2 regions of the Massilia sp. DJPM01 genome follow, and region 2 is predicted to be linked to the other one. Evidence: predicted binding sites of a transcription regulator. Region 2 holds the regulator's gene; the other holds the start of a gene.

Region 1 (9,880 bases), on a different contig from region 2:
CGTGTTGCTGTGGCGAACGGATGTTGCATGGATCCTTGAAGGTGATCCATGGGTGGCCGGTTTCGAACAGCATCGACAGCATCTTGCGCCACAGGTCGAGCGCGGCGATCTTCTTGAACACGCGGATCTCGCCGGCGGCAGCCTTGGCTTCGTAGCCGGTGTAGGCCGCCTCAAACGCCTTGCCGACCTTGTCGTGCAGGTCCGGCGTTTCCGATGGCGAGAACAGGGTCCAGTCGCCCTTTTCCATCACGCGCTTCATGAACAGGTCGGGAATCCAGTTGGCCGTGTTCATGTCGTGGGTGCGGCGGCGGTCGTCGCCGGTGTTCTTGCGCAGGTCCAGGAATTCTTCCACGTCCATGTGCCAGGTTTCCAGGTAGGCGCATACCGCGCCCTTGCGCTTGCCGCCCTGGTTGACCGCCACGGCGGTGTCGTTGACCACTTTCAGGAACGGCACCACGCCTTGCGACTTGCCGTTGGTTCCCTTGATGTGGGCACCCAGGGCGCGCACCGGCGTCCAGTCGTTGCCCAGGCCGCCGGCGAACTTGGCCAGCAGCGCGTTTTCCTTGATGGCGTCGTAGATGCCTTCCAGGTCGTCCGAGACGGTGGTCAGGTAGCACGACGAGAGCTGCGAGCGCAGGGTGCCGGCATTGAACAGGGTCGGGGTCGAGCTCATGAAATCAAAACTGGACAGCAGGTTGTAGAACTCGACGGCGCGCGCTTCACGGTTTTCTTCGCGCAGCGACAGGCCCATGGCCACCCGCATGTAGAACGCCTGCGGCATTTCGATGCGCACATCGCGCACGTGCAGGAAGTAGCGGTCGTACAGGGTTTGCAGGCCGATATAACCGAACTGCAAGTCACGGTCGGCAACCAGGGCCTTGGCCAGCTTGGCCAGGTCGAAGGTGGCCAGTACCGGGTCCAGCAACTCGTTTTCGATGCCCTTGGCGATGTATTTCGGGAAGTACTCTATATAGTGTGCCGCCGCCTTCGCTTGCGGGACTTCTTCGCAGAACACTTCCTTGCGGATGGTGTGCAGCAGGATGCGGGCCGTCACTTGCGAGTAAGCCGGGTCCTTTTCCATCAGCGCGCGCGCAGCCAGGATGGCGGACTTGTGCAACTCTTCGACCGGCACGCCGTCGTACAGGTTCTTCACCGTTTCGGCCAGGATGGCGTCGGCGTCGACGTGCTTTTCCAGGCCGACGCAGGCGGCGGCGATCAGGTCGCGCACCTGGTTCATGTCGAGCAGGCGGCGCTGGCCGTTCTCAAGTACGTGGATTTGCGGCGCACTCACGTCGGCCGAACCGCCCAGCGCTTCCTTCTGCAGGCGGCGCTCTTCCATGTGCTTGGCGCGGTACAGCACGTAGGCACGCGCCACGTCGTGCTCGCCCGAACGCATCAGCGACAGTTCAACCTGGTCCTGCACGTCTTCGATGTGGAAAGTGCCGCCCGATGGCTGGCGCCGGATCAGGGCCGACACCACGTTCTCGGTCAGTTGCTCGACCAGTTCGCGCACGCGCGCGGAGCCGGCGCTCTGGCCACCGTTGATGGCCAAAAAGGCCTTGGTGACGGCGATCGAGATCTTCGATGGTTCAAACGCGACGACAGCGCCGTTGCGGCGGATGATGCGATAGTCGCCGCGGGCGGCGACGGCGGCGGCGCTGGTGGACGCTGGCTGGCCAGCCGCTCCAGGTGTGATGTGCAATTGGTTGATCGAAGAATCTTGGGATGTTTGCATTGGACCTCCTGGAGCGGCGGGCTTTGGTCTGCCGCCGGTTGTTATCAAGTGGACGGCGTCATTCAACCGTCCCCAACAAATATAAAAACAAAAAAACACCCCGCCAGCCTGGATTGTCGAGGCCGGCGCCGTGAGGCGATGGTGGGTGGATTGCGCTAAAAAACTGGGCTTGCCGTGCTGCGTTATGGATGCTGAGTTATCGGTGGTAGCGCTTCAAAAACCACTATATCTAGTCGATTCATCAAATGTGGGACTAATTGTAGTGCCTCACCCGGGGAGTGGCAATAGAATTAAGTAGCAATATTTTCCTGTGCGTCGCTTGACTTTTTTGACTCAGGCCGCATGAAGGACTGCCCGGTTAGCACATACTAACGGGTGCCATTTTTTGAAGCAGCCGCCAGCGCGCGCGCCTGCCATTTCTGCGTCGCGGGGCAGCATTATAAACCGTGGCGGGAGTGGGCGCTGGAATGGGCCTGGAAGGACGCCGCCCGGCTATCTGGCCGGCCCGCGCAGGCGGGGGCCAAGTTATTTCTGCGCAGACGCGCCGCAGGCCCCAGGTGCTGGCGGCCGCACCCTACCCTTCCGGCTCCTGGATATCGAGCTTTTGCATCTGATAGCGCAGCTGGCGGAAGCTGATCCCCAGCAGCAGGGCCGCCTGGGTGCGGTTGAACTGGGTCTGGGTCAGCGCGCGCAGGATGATCTCGCGCTCGACCTGCTCCAGATAATCGGGCAAGTTGCTGGGCAACTCGGCCGGCCCGCTCACGCTCATCGGCGCAGCCACCTGCGGCGCGCCCGCCTGCAGCGGCGCCGCCACCGCCTCGGCCACCGGCGCCGGCCGTTCGGCCACGCGCGCGCCCTTGAGCGACAGGTCGCCCACTTCGATCACGCCATCGTTGGCGAACGCCAGCGCCCGTTCCAGCACGTTCTCCAGTTCGCGCACATTGCCCGGGAACGAATACGTGCTCAAGGTTTCCAGCACCTGCGGCCCAAGGGCGGCCTGCTGCCCCGCCCCGGCCAGGCGCGCCAGCATGCCATGGACCAGCACGCCCAGGTCGTCGAGCCGCTCGCGCAGCGGCGGCACGCTCAACTCGATCACGTTCAAGCGGTAAAACAGATCCTGGCGGAACTTGCCGGTTTCGACGCACTGCGCCAGGTTCTGGTGGGTGGCGCTGATGATGCGCACGTCGACCGGCTCTTCGCTGGTGGCGCCGATCTTGCGCACGCGCCGTTCCTGGATCGCGCGCAGCAGCTTGACCTGCATCGCCAGCGGCAAATCGGCCACTTCATCGAGCATCAGGGTGCCGCCGTTGGCCGCGTGGAAAAACCCGTCGCGCTCGTCGGCCGCGCCGGTAAACGCACCCTTGCGGTAGCCGAAAAACTCGGCTTCCATCAGCGCTTCGGGAATCGCGCCGCAATTCACGGCAATGAAGGGCTTGCCCGCGCGCGAACTGCGGGCGTGGATTTCGCGCGCCACCAATTCCTTGCCGCTGCCCGACTCGCCCGTGATGGCAATCGGCGCCATCGAGCGCGCCAGCCGTTCGATCTGCTTGCGCAGCGATTGCATCACGGCCGATTCGCCGATCAGGCGCGACGCCGTGCCGGCCGCCGCCGGGCTGCCGCTGTGCGTGGCCGGGGCCGACAGGCGCAGGGCCGACTGCACCATCACGCGCAAATCGTCCAGCACCACCGGCTTGGAGACGTAATCGAAGGCGCCCGCCTTCAAGGCCACCACCGCGTTTTCGGCGCTGCCGTAGGCGGTCACCACCGCGATCGGGGTCGACTTGTTGGACGCGCTCACTTCCTGCACCAGTTCCAGGCCCAGGCCGTCGGGCAGGCGCATGTCGGTGAGAATGAGACCGTAATCGTTCTGCGCCAGGAAGGCGCGCGCCTCGCGCAGCGTTTCGGCGCTGTCCACATCGAGCCCCATCCTGACCAGCGTGATTTCCAGCAGTTCGCGTAAATCCGCCTCGTCATCGACGACCAGTACGCGGGGTGATGTCATGTTGTTGCCTTTCTATTACTAGTAACACCGCGCGCCCCCAGCGGCTGCGCGAATGAAATCACAAAGCGGCCACTGGCCGCGCGCACGCCGAAGCCGCTGGCATCGAAGCGATATTCGTAATCGAGCATCGCCGCGTTGTTCAGGCACAGCTCGCGCGCCAGGTACAGCCCCAGCCCGGTGCCCTTGCTCGAGGTCGTATAGAACGGCTCGAACAGGTGGGCCCGCACCTCGGGCGTGATGCCCGGACCGTCATCCTGCACGTGCAGCTCCATGCCGCCGGCCGAGTCGGTCACCACGTAGACGCGGATACTGCCCACCCCGCCGCTGGCGTAGCGCAGCGCATTGGTCAGCAGGTTGATCAGCACTTCGCGCAGGTGCAGCGCGTCGAAACGCACCGGCACGGCTCCAGTGTTGCCCAACCACACTATATCATCGGCGACACTCTGGGTTTCGTCAAATTCGGTTTTCAGCTCATTCAAAAACGGGCCGAGCAACAAGGGATCGCCATTCGGCTGGACCTTGCGCGACAATTGCAGTATGTCTTCGACCATGCGGTTCACCCGCGCCACATTGTCGCCGACGATCTTGAGCAGGCGCGCCTGGCCCGGCTCGTGCAAGTCTTCCGCCAGCAGGGCGGTGGCGTGGCCGATCGCCGAGAGCGGATTGCGCACCTCGTGCGCGATGCTGGCCGTCAGGCGTCCCATCGATGCCAGTTTCAGTTCCTGGGCCTGGTTTTCGATGGCGGTCACATCCTGCAAGAAAATCACGCAGCGCTCGGACGCCTCGTCGACCGTGTCGACCCGCGCAAAGCGCAGCTTGAGGTGGGCCGCCAGGTCGCGCCGTCCGCTCCAGGCGGCCATGCCGGCCTCGCCCCCGCCGCTGTCGCGGTAGGGCTTGACGGTGACGAAGGCGGCGCGCGCCACGCCGGCGGCGCTGGCCGGCCCGACCTGCTGCTGCCACTCCGAAAACGCGAACGCGACCGGTTCCAGCGCGGGCACCTCGGACAGGGCAAAGCCGCTGTCGCCGTTGGCCAGCCCCAGCATGTGCTGGGCGGCCGGGTTGCCGGCGAAGATGTGGCCGTCGCGGTCGACCACGAGAATGCCATCGTCGACATCGGCGATCACGATCTGGTTGATCGCCTGCTGGATTTTCAGGTCGGCGCCGTGGCGCGTGGCCAGTTCTTCCTGCCGGATCAGCCTGGCGGCGAGGCGGCTGACCACCATCACGATGGCGAAAAAGGCGGCGCCGTACAGCCCGGCCTGGGTGAGCGGCATGCCGGCCGCGCCCAGGAAGACCTGGTACAGGGAATCGATCAGCAGGAACAAGGTGACCAGCGCGGCCGAAAACAGGGCCAGCAGGCGCGGTGCCAGGATTGCGGCCCCGGCCAGCGGAAACAGGTACAGGATCACCAGGCTGCCGCGGCTGGCGGCGGCGGCCATGTACAGCACCGAAATGACGCCGATGTCGACCGCGATCTGCAGCACCACCTGCATCAGGAAATGCTTGCGCACGTACACGCTGGCCAGCACGAAGGCGCCGGCCAGCACCAGGTAGGCGATGCAGGTGTCGGCATACAGATGCGGGCCGGCGCTGGCCACGTCTTTGTGGTCGAAGGCCAGGTAGGCCAGCAGCACCAGCGAGATGACGATGCGGGTGGCGGTCAGCGCCTGCAGCGAGCGCCAGAATGTTTCGCGCGACTCCGCCGACAGCGCGCTCCAGAAGGACATCACTCAGGCGGGCGGCAAACGCGCGTGGTCCGGGCTGCAATACTCGCGCCCGCCGGCCTTGACCGCTTCCGACTCGGGGAAGTACACATGGCAGTGGGCGCAGGCGATCATGGTTTCCGCTTCGCGCGCGGCCGGCCGTGGAGCGCTGCCCTGCCCGGGCGGCGGCGCCATGCCGCGCAGCTTGCTGCGGATGGCGGCGATAATCAGGATCAGCAGGGCGATCCAGAACAGAATGCGTGTCATGCCAGCCCCCGGTGCAAAACGACTTCAAGAACGAAACGGCTGCCGACATAGGCCAGCACCAGGGTGGCGAAACCGGCCAGGGTGAAGCGCAGCGCGGTCTTGCCGCGCCAGCCGCGCCAGCGCCGTCCGGCCAGCAGCGCGGCGAACAGCAGCCACGACAGCAAGGTGAAGACACTCTTGTGATCCCACTTGAGCACGGTGCCGAACACTTGCTCCGAAAACACAATCCCCGAGAGCACGGTCAGGCTGAGCAGCACGAAGCCGATCCAGATCAGGCGGAACAGCAGTTTTTCCATGGTCAGCAGGGCCGGCAGCTGGTCGAGCGCGGTGGCCAGCCAGCCGGCTTGCGGGTTGCGCGCGTGCAGGCGCGTTTCCTGGAGCGCCATCAAGACCGCGTGGAAGGCGGCGATGGTCAGGGTGCTGTAGGCCAGGATGGCGACCGAAATATGCCAGCCGAAGGCCGGGGCGCGTCCTTCGAGCTGCAGCACGCTGCCCGGAAACACGGCCGGCAGCAGCGCGGCGGCGGCGGCGCAGGGCATCACCAGGCGGCGCAGGCCATCGAGCGCGAAATTGCGGTTTTCGATCCAGTAGGCGGCCACCGAGATCCACAGGGCGGCGGAAATCATCAGCGCGAAGCCGATCCGCACGCTGCCGGGCGCCATCATGTCGAACCAGAGGGCGGCGCCGTGCAGCAGCCAGGCCCCGGCCGTGACCCCGGAAATGAGGGCGCCCCGGGGCGTGGGAAGAAGGGCGCACAGCGCGTACAGCAGCGCCGCTGCGATAAGTAAGTAAGTCTGCATGGCGCAAGTTTACACTATCGGCGCGCGCTGGCGGGGACGGCGTGACGGCGCCGCCGCCAGCGCCGCCTAATCGACCGCCGCCATGCGCAACTCGTCGTTGTGGTGGCGCTGCTGCTCTTCCATGACCAGCTGCCCCAGCTCGCGCTTGAGCGCATTGAAATCGGGCGCGGCCGGGTCGCGCAGGCGCGCCAGATCGACCATCACGTCGCGCTTGACCGTGCCCGGACGGTAAGTCATCACCACGATGCGGTCGGCCAGGTAGATCGCTTCCTCGATGCTGTGGGTGACGAAAATGATGGTCTTGCCGGTGGCGGCCCAGATGCGCAGCAGTTCGTCCTGCAGGTTGCGCCGGGTCAGCGCGTCGAGCGCGCCGAACGGCTCGTCCATCAGCATGATCGGCGAATCGAGCGCCAGCACGCGCGCAATCGCCACCCGCTGGCGCATGCCGCCCGACAAATCCTTGGGAAAGCGCTGGCGGAAGTCGCCCAGCGACAGCATCTCCAGCAGGCGCGCCACGGTGGCCGCGATGGTGGCCTTGTCCAGGCCCTTGATTTCCAGGCCGAAGGCGACGTTCTGCTCGACTGTCATCCAGGGAAACAGGGCGTACTCCTGGAACACCATGCCGCGCTCCGGCCCCGGCCCCGTCACCGCGTGCGCGCCGGTGCGGATGGTGCCGCGCGTGGGCAGCGCGAACCCGGCGATGGCGTTGAGCAGGGTCGACTTGCCGCAGCCCGACGGTCCCAGCAGGCAGGTGAATTGCCCGGCCGGGATCTCCAGGTTGATCTCCTTGAGCGCGACCAGCTCGCCCGCGGCGCTGTTGAAGACCTTGTCGACGCCCTCGATATGGATCGGTGATGCACTCATCTCAGTTCTCCAGGCCGCGGTGCCAGCGCAGCAGGTAATTGTTCAGGCGGTTCATGCCGATGTCGATCGCCAGCCCCAGCATGCCGATGGTGGCCATGCCGGCCATGATCTTGTCGGACCAAAAATACTCGCGCGCTTCCAGGATGCGGAAACCCAGGCCATTGTTTACTGCGATCATTTCCGAGACGATCACCACGATGAAGGCGGTGCCGATCCCGATCCGCACGCCGGACAGGATGTAGGGCACGGCGGCCGGCAAGATCACGCGCACGAACATGGTGCGCTCGCTGGCACCCAGGTTGCGCGCCGCGCGCAGGTAAATGGCGTCGACCTGGCGCACCCCGGCGATGGTATTGATCAGCACCGGAAAGAACGCCCCCAGCGCGATCAGGAACACGGCCGGCGGATTGCCCAGCCCGAACCACAGGATCGCCAGCGGAATATAGGCGATCGGCGGAATCGGGCGCAGCAGCTGTACCAGGGGATTGAGCCAGGCATACACGCGCGCGTTCGCCCCCATGGCCAGCCCGAGCGGCAGCGCCAGCGCGGCCCCGATGCCGAAGCCGAGCAGCACCCGGACCATGCTGGTGAGCGAATCGACCATCAGTTCGCCCGACACGGCCCAGGCCAGCCAGCTGCCATCCACGTGCGGCTGCAGCGGCAACAGGTACTCGATCCACTTGCGCAGCACCGCCAGCGGCGACGGCAACACCTGGGGATTGACCAGGCCCTGCACCGCCGCCAGCTGCCACAAGGCGATCACCACGGCCGGCACCACCAGGCCGATTCCCACTTCACGCAACTGTCTGCTATTCATGCCACCTCCGGAAAACGTTGTTACAGCACGCTTGGATTGTCGAACCGGGCCCGCTCACTTGCCCCCCAGGCTTTTTTTTGCCGCGTCCAGCAGGTCGGTCCTGACCCAGTCCCTGGCCAGCGGCGGGCGCACCATGCGCCCCACGCCGGTCTTGACCATGGTGTCGGTGGTGATCTGGATATGCTCGGCCGTCACATCCAGCGAATACGGCGAATTGGCGATCGCATCCTTGAAGTCGGCGCCGCTGATCTGGCCCTTGTAGATCACGTCGCGCACGTACTTCTCGGCGATGGCCGGCTGGGTGATGAAGGTGCGGGTCGCTTCGACGAAGCAGCGCATGAATTTGTCGGCCAGCGCCCGCTTGCCGCTGTAGAAAGCCTCGGTCATCACCATGGTGCGCACCGGCTCGCCGATCGGGGTGTCGTAGGGTTTCAGCACTTCCCTGCCGAAACCCCGGTTGATGGCTTGCGAGGATTGCGGCTCGGATTGCATCATGGCATCGATATTGGCCGCCATCAGCGCCTGGTTCAGGTCGGCGAACGGCAGGTAAATCACATGCACGTCCTTGCCGGGCGCGCTGTCGGCGCTCATGCCGTGCTTTTGCAATTGGGCCATCAGCAGCACTTCCTGGATGCCGCCGCGCGTGACCCCGACCTTGCGGCCTTTCAATTCTCGGATGCCCCTGATGCCCAGGCCGGGCCGCGCCACCAGGCGCGCGCCGCCCCTGGCAAAACCGGCGACGATGATGATCGGCGCGCCGCTGGCGCGGCCCGAAATGGCCGCCTCGGACGCCGTCGTGCCCACGTCCAGCTCGCCGGCGATGATCGCTTGCATCACATCGAGGCCCTTGGCGAAGATCTTTTCGTCGACCTTGATGCCGCACTTGGGCGCGATTTCCTTGATGTACGAAACGGCGCCGAAATGCGCGAACTTGAGGTTGCCAAGCCGGATCACTTCCTCGGCGTGGCTGTGGCTGGCGGCAAACAGCGCCGCCAGTACGATCGTGTTGCAGATGAGCTTCCCTGGCATGCCTGTCTCCGTTGAATGGTGCAGAGTCGATGAAGTAGCGCGCGTGTCGTCATGCATGCAAACGAGCCGCCACCGGCCCCGGTATCCGGCGCGGTATCCGGCGCGGTTTCCGACGCGGTATCCGGCGCGGTTTCCGACGCGGTATCCGACGCGGTATCCGACGCCGTTGCCACACGTTTGCATGCTTACCTCAGGGAAAGATAGCCCGGAGAGAAAGCAATGTCCAACGACTGGCGCAAGCTTTGCGCTGATAAGATGCTCCTCCCTCCGTGAAAGAAATCAATGAAACCCATTTTGCATAAGCGCATAGGCGCACCGTTGTTTTTCATGATGTTCGGCCTGGCTGCCATGAGCACGGCGCAAGCCGGCGAGCGCCGCTGCACGTTTTACGAAGACCCGTCGGCCGACGGCAACGTGTTCGAGCCGCCGCGCTGGCCGGGCAGCCTGACGCCGGGCATGTATGCCCAGCCCGGCATCGTGCGCGCCGGGCGCGACGATTTTTACCAGTTCATCGCCTGGCGCGCGCTGGCCGGCATGCCGCTCGACGCCGCCGCCCAGGAGCGCCTGCGCCCCTTCGACCCGTGCTGGCTGACCGAAACGAGCGAGCACCACGGCCACAATCCGCACAACGACGCCGCCCTCAAGCACGCGCTGGAAGGGTGG
Region 2 (9,880 bases):
TGTAGTCGAAGTGACTGGAATGGCCGCTACCTGCCATTTAGGCAATCCCATTCCTTGCCCTAATCGGGGACTTAACTTACAATTTGGGCTCCATTATGTCTCACGTAACTGGCGAAAAGTCGCGGCGCATTGCTGCCTGGCGGCGAAAGGTGGGCATCCACCGGGGAACGTGAGATTTCATCAGCCGTTCGCCTGGGCAGCCACCGATGGAAGCGCACGATGAGGCTGCCTGTTCCATTTCCGACGGCTCCCCTCATTCGATCCTTGCAATCAGGTGCCTCGCACTCTTATCGATTGGAGTTTTTTCATGTTTTCAAAAGAACACACGCTGGCCCATGTTGACCCGGAACTGTGGGGTGCAATCCAGAAGGAAAACGCACGCCAGCAAGATCACATCGAACTGATCGCGTCCGAAAACTACACCTCGCCAGCGGTCATGCAAGCCCAGGGCTCGCAGCTGACCAACAAGTATGCCGAAGGCTATCCGGGCAAGCGCTACTACGGCGGCTGCGAATTCGTCGACGTCGCGGAACAACTGGCGATCGACCGTGTCAAACAACTGTTCGGCGCCGAAGCGGCCAACGTGCAGCCGAACTCCGGCTCCCAGGCCAACCAGGGCGTGTTCTTCGCCATGCTCAAGCCGGGCGACACCATCATGGGCATGTCGCTGGCCGAAGGCGGCCACCTGACCCACGGCATGGCGCTGAACATGTCGGGCAAGTGGTTCAATGTGGTGTCCTACGGCCTGACCGAACAGGAAGACATCGACTACGAGGCCATGGAGCGTCTTGCGCATGAGCACAAGCCAAAAATGATCATCGCCGGCGCCTCGGCGTTCTCGCTCAAGATCGATTTCGAGCGCTTCGCCAAGGTAGCCAAGGCCGTGGGCGCGTACTTCATGGTCGACATGGCGCACTACGCCGGCCTGATCGCCGCCGGTGTGTACCCGAACCCGGTACCGCACGCCGACTTCGTCACCTCGACCACGCACAAATCGCTGCGCGGCCCGCGCGGCGGCATCATCCTGATGAAGGCCGAGCACGAAAAGGCCATCAATTCGGCGATCTTCCCCGGCATCCAGGGCGGCCCGCTGATGCACGTGATTGCCGGCAAGGCGGTCGCCTTCAAGGAAGCGCTGGAGCCCTCGTTCACCGAATACCAGAAGCAGGTTGTCAAGAACGCCGACGCGCTGGCCAAGGCGCTGATCGCGCGCGGCCTGCGCATCGTGTCCGGCCGCACCGAATCGCACGTGATGCTGGTCGACCTGCGCGCCAAGAACCTGACCGGCAAGGAAGCCGAAGCCTTGCTGGGCGCCGCCCACATGACCTGCAACAAGAACGGCATCCCGAACGATCCGCAAAAACCGTTCGTCACTTCCGGCATCCGCCTCGGCAGCCCGGCCTTCACCACGCGCGGCTTCAAGGAAGAAGATGCGACCACGGTCGGCAACCTGATCGCGGACATCCTCGACAACCCGAATGATGCCGCCGTGGTCGAACGGGTCAAGGCCGAAGTCAAGAAGCTGACCGACAAGTACCCGGTTTACGCGGCTTGATGTAAGCTCACGTCCTTTCACAGCAAGCCCGGCGCCCCATGAAATGTCCTTTCTGTCAGCATGAAGACACGCAAGTGCTCGATACGCGTGTATCCGAGGAGGGCGATTCGATCCGGCGCCGGCGCCGCTGCGTCAAGTGCGACAAGCGCTTCACAACCTATGAGCGGATCGAATTGTCGATGCCGATCATGGTCAAGAAAAACGGCAGCCGCACCGAGTACGCCTCGGGCAAGCTGCGCGGCAGCCTGATGCTGGCGCTGCGCAAGCGGCCGGTGTCGGCCGAAGCGATCGACAGCGCAGTCGCCTCGATCGAGGAAAAACTGCTCACCAGCGGACAGCGCGAGGTCGATACCGGCCACGTGGGCGAGCTGGTCATGCAGGAACTGAAACGCCTCGACAAGATCGCCTACATCCGCTTCGCGTCCGTGTATAAAAACTTCGAAGACCTGGCCGAGTTCCAGGAAGCCATTGCCGAAGTAGGCCACGAGCGCAAACCACGCAAATAGTTCGGCTCACACGCTTGAGGCAGGCCATGCGCGTTTGCACCCACCGCTGTTAACGTAGCTCCCAAGCGATCCAGATCACCCGTCCACGCAACCGTGCAGCCCTGCCTGCCGGGCCGCGGCGTCATGACCGGACGTGTCTGTTCAACGTTGCGGGGGAGTCATGCGCTTACTGCGAAAACCTGTCGCCGGCGGATTCACGCTGACCGAAGTGCTGGTGGCGGTACTGCTGCTCGCCGTCGGCATCCTGGGCGCGCTCGGCCTCCAGGTCGCGGCGCTGCGTACGCGCCAGGGAATCAGTCTCATGTCGCGCGGGGTGCAACTGGCCACCAGCCTGGCCGAACGCATGCAGGCCAATGCCGGCCAGATGCGGCGCGACGATCTCGGCAACCCCTACCTGCAACTGCGCTACGATGCGGCGGACGGCACGCCGCCGCCCGCGCCCGCCGGCTGCTACGGCGCGGGCTCGTGCAGCAGCGCCCAGCTGGCCCAGTTCGACATCGCCGACACGGTGGCCGCGCTGCACGCGGGTTTCCCCGGTGGCCGCATCGCGGTCTGCCGCGACGCCACCGTGTGGGATGACGGGCGCCGGGCATTGGCCTGGGAGTGCGCCGGCGCGCCCGGCGCGCCCGTGGTGATCAAGCTCGGCTGGCGCGCCAGGCGGGCCGACGGCGCCGCCGATGCCGCCCCCGGCGCACCATCGGCGCCTGCCGTGGCGCTGATGCTCGGCACGGGTGCGCCATGAGCGCACATGCGGCGTTGCGGCGCGGATGGCGCCAGGCCGGCCTGACCCTGGTGGAATTGCTGGTCGCGCTGCTGCTCGGCCTGCTTGTTTCACTGGCTGCGGCTTCCGTGCTGGTGTCGGCCCAGACCGGCTACGCCGCCCAGGACGACCTGGCGCGGGTGGACGACGCCGGCCGCTTTGCGCTGGACGCCATCGAACGCGCGGCGCGCCAGGGCGCTTTTGTCGACCTCGACCGTGAAGACGCGCCGCCGTCGCCGGCCAGCGCCGCCGCCCGCATCGGCGGACTGGACGACCATGGGCTTGGCGGCGGGGCCGGCATCGCCGGTGCGCGCCCGGGCGGCATCAACGGCAGCGACGTGCTGGCGCTGCGTTTCGACGGCGTGGGCGAGGGCGCCGAGGGCGATGCCAGCATGCTCAGTTGCGCCGGCTTCGGCGTGGGTGCCGGCAGCGAAGGCTGGAGCATTTTCTACGTCGCGCCGGCGGCGGGTGGCGCGGCTGAACTGCGCTGCAAATACCGGGGGCAGAACAACTGGCGCAGCGATGCGCTGGTGGCGGGCGTCGACACGTTCCAGGTGCTGTACGGCCTCGACACCGACGCGCCGGCCGATGGCTTGCCCAACCAGTATCTCAGCGCCGGCGCCGTCAACGCGCTCGACGCCGCCCTGGCGCTCGATGGCGCCAGTCCGGCCGAGCGCGAGCAAGACTTGCGCCGTAAAACCCACTGGAAGCGGGTGGCCAGCATCAAGGTGGCGCTGCTGCTGCACGGTGCCCGGCGCGGCGCGCCCGAGCGCGAGTCCCAGGCGTTCGACCTGTTCGGTGCCGGCTACGGCGGCGCAGCCGATCCCGGTACCCGGCCCGATGAAGCGCGCATGCCGCCTGCGTTGCGCTGGCGCGAACGGCGCAGCTTCGCCACCACCATCGTGCTGCGCAATGCGGCCCTGTGAGCCACCATGCCCCGCGCTCCCTGTCCTTCCGCCCGCCATGGTGGCGCCGTCATGCTGACGGCCCTGTTCGTGCTGCTGGCGCTGATGATCATCGGCGTGTCCGCCGCCCGCAGCGCGCTCGACGGCGAAAAATCCGCCCGCCACGAACGCGACCGGCACATCGCCTTCCAGGCAGCCGAGTCGGCGCTGGCCGATGCCGAGTACGATATCGAAGGCGGCAGCGATCCCCTGTCGGCGCGCGCGGCGCTGTTTGCCCGCGGCAGCGCGCTCGGCTTCGTTGACGGCTGCGGGGCCGAAGCCGAGGTCAACGCCGGCCTGTGCCGGCACGTGCCCGGGCAGCCGGCGTGGCAAAACGTCGATCTGTCGGGCAATGACGGGCCGCTGCCGGGCGGGGTCGGATACGGCCGCTTCACGGGCGCGCAGCTGCCGTCGGGCAAAGGCACGCTGCCGCTGAAATTGCCGCGCTACCTGATCGAACTGTTGCCGCACACCCAGGCCGGCGCCGACGCCGCCCGTCCGCCGGCCAACTTCTACCGCATCACTGCCGTCGGCTTCGGCGCGCTCGACGCCACCCGGGTAGTGCTGCAATCGTTCTACCTCAAGGATGCGGCGGAGGAGGCGCCATGAGGCCGCTGCCTGCCTGCCTTCGCCATCTGCTGGCACTCGTGCTCGTCTGCGGCGCCTGCCTGGCATCGGCCGCGCCGCCGCTGGTGCTGCCCGACGGCGTGCTCGGCGCGCCCGGCCGCTTGCCGCCCAACCTGCTGCTCAACCTGTCGCTCACGTTCGAGGATGCCGGCGCGGCTTACCGTGGCGAGTATGCGGAAGGGCTAGCCTATCCTGGCTACTTCAACCCGCGCCTGTGCTACCAGTACCCGAGCAAAGCGCGTTCGCGCTCAGTGCGCGAGCCCGACCTGGACGAGCGCCAGGGATATTTTTCGCCCATGGGGCAGGCCGATGCGCAGCACGGCTGCGGCGGCGCCGGGTTCAGCGGCAATCTGCTCAACTGGGCCACGGCATCCACCCTCGACCTCGTGCGGCTGGGCCTGACTGGCGGCGACCGCGTCGTCGACGAGCCCGGCATCACCGTGCTGCAGCGCGCGTGGCTGCCCGATGGCGCACCGCATCCTGATTTCTACGCCCATCCGCGACACTTTCCGCGCAAGAAGCTGGCAGCGGTGCACAGTGCGGCGCTGACCCCGTTCGGCAACGCCGACTTGTACATCGTGTCGTGCCGCAACCGGGTGCTGTTCAGCGGCACCAGCAAAGGCAGCAAGTGCGACGCACCCCGTTACGGCGCCGGAGGCACGCGGCTGGTGTCCGACAAGTTCCATGGCGAATTTCTGGCGCGCGTACGCGTCTGCGGCGCCGACGACAGCGCCAGCCGGCCCGGCTTGTGCCGTCCATACGGGGCCGCCTTCAAGCCGGAAGGGGCGCTGCAGCGGCATGCGGGGGCGGCGCGCATCGGCCTGATGGCGTACCCGGCCGCCGCGCGCGAGAAGGAGAGGGCGCCCGATGGCGGCGTCCTGCGCGCGCCGCTCAAGTTCATCGGCGAGACCGCCTTCGACGCGCCGCGCTACGAAGCGCAGGCCAACCAGCGCGCCGAATGGAGTGCCTTGACGGGCGTGCTGGTACCCAATCCCGACCGGGGCAGCGGCGCGGCCAGCGGCACGATCATGTCCGTCAACCTGGCGGGCAGGAGCCAGCCTGCCACTGCCGGCAGCTACGCCGCCAGCGATCCCGGGGCAGAACTGTATGACGAAGCCCTGCGCTATTTGCAGGGGCGCGAACCGGGCACTGCCGCCGCGCCCGGCGATGGCTTGCCGGCATGGTCGAGCCGGGCCGATCCGGTCGGCGCCGCCTGCCAGCGCAACGTGATCGCCACCATCGGCCACGCCGCCTTCATTGACGACCGCCATGTTCCCGGCAACACCCGGACTGACGGCAACGATGCCGCGCGCGCCGCCGACACCTTCGGGCCGGTTCGCTTCGACGTCATGCAGGCCACCCGCCGCGTGGGCGACATGGAAGCCGACCGCAGCGGCGCTTTCGGCAATGGCACGCCCAGGCCGGACTTGAGCGGACTCGACCTGCGCAGCGACGGCCCCGATGGCGCGGGCAGCCTGTACCTGGCAGGCGCGGCCTACTGGGCGCACACCAACCCGATCCGGCGCGACAAGCCGGTCACGGTCAGCAGCATCGCGCTCGAACTCGGCGCTGCATCGGGCAAGGAGGCGGGCAATGGCGCCAGCGCGCTTTACCTGGCCGCCAAATACGGCGCCTTCAACGACCGCAACGACGATGGCAATCCCTTCATCACCAGCGGCGACCGGCACGACAATACCGAATGGAGCGCCGACGGCAGCAGTCCGGCGGGCTTTTTTGCCGCCAGGGACGCGCAGGCGATCGGTCCCGCCATCGACGCCCTGTTCGCCGCTGCCGGCGCAAGTGGCGGCGCGACGCCAGGCGCCGCCGTCGTCGGCCCGGTAAGCAAGGGACGCAGCTACATCCTCCAGGCCAGCCATGATCTGGCGACCGGTAGCGGCAGCCTGCAACGCCACGCGCTAGCCATTGGCAAGGGCGGCGAGCCGGCCATCGCGCCGGCCCCGGACTGGGACGCATCCGACCTGCTGGGCGGGAATGCCGGCGCGGTTCCGCCGCTGCCGCCCTTGAACCCGGCGGCGCGCAAGATCTACACGCTGGACTACCGGCCGGACAAGACGGTCACGATCCCTTTTGAATGGCCCAGCCTGCCGCAGGAATCGCGCACGCTGCTCGACGTTCCCCTTGCCGGTGGCGCGGCGGACGGACTGGGCGAAGCGCGCACCGCCTTCCTGCGCGGCGAACGCGGCAGGGAAGCAGGGCGCCCGGGCGGCGTGTTCCGTCGCCGCGCGGGCGTGCTCGGCGACATCGTTCACAGCGTGCCCTTGCTGGTCGGCCCGCCGCCGGCATCGCGTTCCGACCCGGCGTATGCCGATTTCCACCGGCGCCACCAGGCGCGGCGCAGCGTGGCCTACGTCGGTGCCAACGACGGCATGCTGCACGCCTTCGACGCGGCCAGCGGCGCCGAACTGTTCGCCTACGTGCCCAATGCGCTATTGCCGGCGCTGCCGCTCCTCGCCAGTCCGGGCTACCGCCACCGGCCTTATGTCGACGCCAGCGCCGGTAGCGGCGAAGCGCTGGTGGACGGGCGCTGGCGTACCATTCTCGCGTCCGGCATGGGCATGGGCGCGCGCGGTGTGTTTGCGCTCGATATCTCCGACCCGTCCGCCTTCCAGGCCGGCCTGGGCGCGCTGTGGGAGTTTACCGAGCGCGACGACCCGGCCATGGGCCACGTGGCCGCGCCGCCGCTGGTCGCGCGCTTTCGCACCGCCGTCAGGGAGGGCGTGCCCCAGTACCGCGACTTTGTCGTCGTGGCCAGCGGCATCAACAACGGCAGCGCCGATGGCGACGGTGCGCTGTTCCTGCTCGCGCCCGACAAGCCGGCCTCGCAGCGCTGGCGGCGCGGCGTCAATTACTACCGCTTCGACGCCCCGGCGTCCGACCCGGCACTGGCCAACGCGCTGTCGCCCCCGGCGCTGGCCATGGCGGGCGACGCCAGTGTGCGCCACGCCTACGCTGGCGACTTGCAGGGGCGGCTGTGGCGTGTCGATTTCAGCGGGCCGGCGCCATGGGGTTCGGCCGTCTCGCCCCTGTTCGACGCGCGCGACGCGGGTGGCCGGCGCCAGCCCATCGCGCACGCGCCCCGCGTTGTGTTCGCTCCCGGCGGCGGCTACCTGGTCCTGTTCGGCACCGGCAAATTCCTCGAACTGGCCGATACCCAGCGCAGCAGTTTCCTGCCGCAATCGTTTTACGCCGTGCACGATGTTGCTGGCAAGCCGTCTCCGCCGCTGTCGCGCGCCCGGCTTGTGCCGCGCACCCTGACCGGCACGGCGCGCTACGCGGTCACGGGCGCGCATGCCGAGCTGGGCGGGCCGGCCGCTGCCCTGGGCTGGTTTTTCGATTTCTCCCAGACCGCGCTGGACGGCGAACGGGTCGCCGGCAGCCCGCTGTCCAGGGCTGGAACGCTGATCGTCGACACCTTGCTGCCCGGCGCCGACCTGTGCACCGCGCCAGCGTCGCGCAGCTATGTGATCGACGCGCTGAGCGGCTTCGCCATCGGCGCCGACGGCCTGGCCCGCTCCGGGGAAAGCACGGGCGAGCGCTACACCGCCCTGGCCGGCATGGCGCCGATGATGATTGTAATGAGCGCCAGCACGGGCGTGCGCACGGCCACCGGACGCGCCGAGGCGGCCCACACCTACGCCATCGTGCGTCCGCAGGAAGGCGGCAAGGCTGCGCCGGCGCAGCAGGTCGTCGTCCGGTTCCCGTCGCGCCGCCTGGGCTGGCGCGAAATACCCAACTGGCAAGACCTGCACGACGCAAGCAAGAAAAAATAATCACTTGAGCGAAGGGAGTCGGCTATGAAACGCAGTCAAGGCTTTACCCTGATCGAAACGATGATCGTGATGACGATCGTCGTCGTACTGGCCGCGCTGGCCTATCCCGGCTACCAGGACTTCATCATCAAGGCGCGCCGCGCCGAAGCCCAGGCGGTCCTGCTGGAACTGATGCAAAAGCAGGAGCGCTATTTCACCCGGCACAACCGCTACCTGGCGTTCTCGGCCGACGCCGGCAACCCGGAGCAGGGATACTTCAAGTGGTGGTCCGGCGGCAGCGCCAAGTCCAGCGCCTACGAGTTGCGCGGGCACGCCTGCGAGGGACAGCCGATTACGCGCTGCATCATCATCGAAGCCATTCCCGGCACCGACCGGGTCGACTCCACCTTCCGCGATGGCGATTGCAAAACCTTGACGCTCAGCAGCATGGGCGAACACACGGCCAGCGGCAGCGCCGCTGGCTGCTGGCCATGAACCATGCCCGGGCGGGCCGCGTGCCTGCCTTCTCGCTGGTCGAGCTGATGACGGTGCTGTGCATCGCCGCCATCGTGCTCGCCGTCGTCATGCCGGACGTGCGCGCGCTGCTGCGCCACTACCGGCTCAACGCGGCGGTGAACGACCTCGCCGGCGCCATCGGCCTGACCCGCACGCAAGCCATGGCGCGCGGCCAGCGCGTCATGCTGGCGCCGGCCGATCCTGGCGGCGCCGACTGGAGCCTGGGCTGGGTGGCATTTGTCGACCGCGACGCCGACCGCCGTCCCGGCGCCGCCGACGAACTGATTTCCATGCACGGCCCGGTCGGTAACGGCATCGTGGTCAGCGCCGTGTTCAGCAGCCAGAAATTGCCTGACTACCTGGCCTACAACCCTGCCGGACGCAGTTGCAGCGCGGCCAGCAGCGCCGCCGCGCGCTGGGGAACGCTCTCGCTGTTCCAGGACGGGCAGACGCGCCGCATCAAGATCAATATGCTCGGCCGCGCCCGCGTGTGCGACCCCGCGCGCGACGGCGCCGACTGCGCCGGCGAAGAGGAGGGGCCTTAGCCAGTTCCGGTCGGCCAGCGTTGCCGCCGGTGCGCCCAGCGTTGCCACCAGTGCGCGCAGCGTTGCCACCAGTGCGCGCAGCGTTGCCGCCAGTGCGCCTAGCGTTGCCACCAGTGCACCCGGCGTTGCCGCCAGTGCGCCTAGCGTTGCCGCCAGTGCACCCGGCGGGCGGGAATGCCTGTCTTGGCGTAAAATCTCGGTCAGCCACTTACGCTGGGATATCCGTGCAACTACTTACCGATTCTGCCGCCATGACACTGGCCCTCGACTGGGCCGCCAAAGGGCTGTACACGACCTCGCCCAATCCGAGGGTCGGCTGCGTCATCGTGCGCGACGGCGTGGTGATCGGCGCCGGGCACACGCAACCGGCAGGCCAGGCCCACGCCGAAATCGAGGCCCTGCGCGACGCCGAGGCCCGTGGCCACGACGTGCGCGGCGCCACCGCTTACGTCACCCTGGAACCGTGCAACCATTACGGGCGCACCCCGCCATGCTCCGACGCCCTGGTGCGGGCCGGCCTGGGCCGCGTGGTCGCCGCCATGGTCGACCCCAATCCCCTGGTCGCGGGCCAGGGGCTGGCCAAGCTGGCTGCCGCCGGTATCGCCGTCAGTGCCGGCTTGCATGAGGCCGAAGCGCGCGAACTCAATGTCGGCTTCC

What was found. Region 2 encodes NrdR, which represses ribonucleotide reductase genes. Its sites were predicted from a motif close to CACNANATNTNGTG; they were not measured.
Region 1: PO883_RS05785 (ribonucleoside-diphosphate reductase subunit alpha) is a predicted target of NrdR. The motif match lies at 1,957-1,970, and genes of this name have one in related genera.

Annotation. Positions count from the first base shown of each region.
Region 1 covers NZ_JAQOZV010000005.1:165,404-175,283, reverse strand. Annotated here, with positions in the region: gene PO883_RS05785 (ribonucleoside-diphosphate reductase subunit alpha) at 1-1,735, opposite strand, end outside; gene PO883_RS05780 (sigma-54 dependent transcriptional regulator) at 2,310-3,737, opposite strand; gene PO883_RS05775 (PAS domain-containing sensor histidine kinase) at 3,734-5,464, opposite strand; gene PO883_RS05770 (PP0621 family protein) at 5,468-5,707, opposite strand; gene PO883_RS05765 (inner membrane protein YpjD) at 5,704-6,507, opposite strand; gene PO883_RS05760 (ABC transporter ATP-binding protein) at 6,574-7,371, opposite strand; gene PO883_RS05755 (ABC transporter permease) at 7,373-8,188, opposite strand; gene PO883_RS05750 (ABC transporter substrate-binding protein) at 8,243-9,217, opposite strand; gene PO883_RS05745 (hypothetical protein) at 9,500-9,880, shown strand, end outside.
Region 2 covers NZ_JAQOZV010000008.1:60,998-70,877, reverse strand. Annotated here, with positions in the region: ZMP/ZTP riboswitch at 95-205, shown strand; gene glyA (serine hydroxymethyltransferase) at 308-1,555, shown strand; gene nrdR (transcriptional regulator NrdR) at 1,594-2,061, shown strand; gene pilV (type IV pilus modification protein PilV) at 2,222-2,803, shown strand; gene PO883_RS07800 (PilW family protein) at 2,800-3,747, shown strand; gene PO883_RS07795 (PilX N-terminal domain-containing pilus assembly protein) at 3,799-4,374, shown strand; gene PO883_RS07790 (pilus assembly protein) at 4,371-8,183, shown strand; gene PO883_RS07785 (type IV pilin protein) at 8,208-8,657, shown strand; gene PO883_RS07780 (GspH/FimT family pseudopilin) at 8,654-9,223, shown strand; gene ribD (bifunctional diaminohydroxyphosphoribosylaminopyrimidine deaminase/5-amino-6-(5-phosphoribosylamino)uracil reductase RibD) at 9,475-9,880, shown strand, end outside.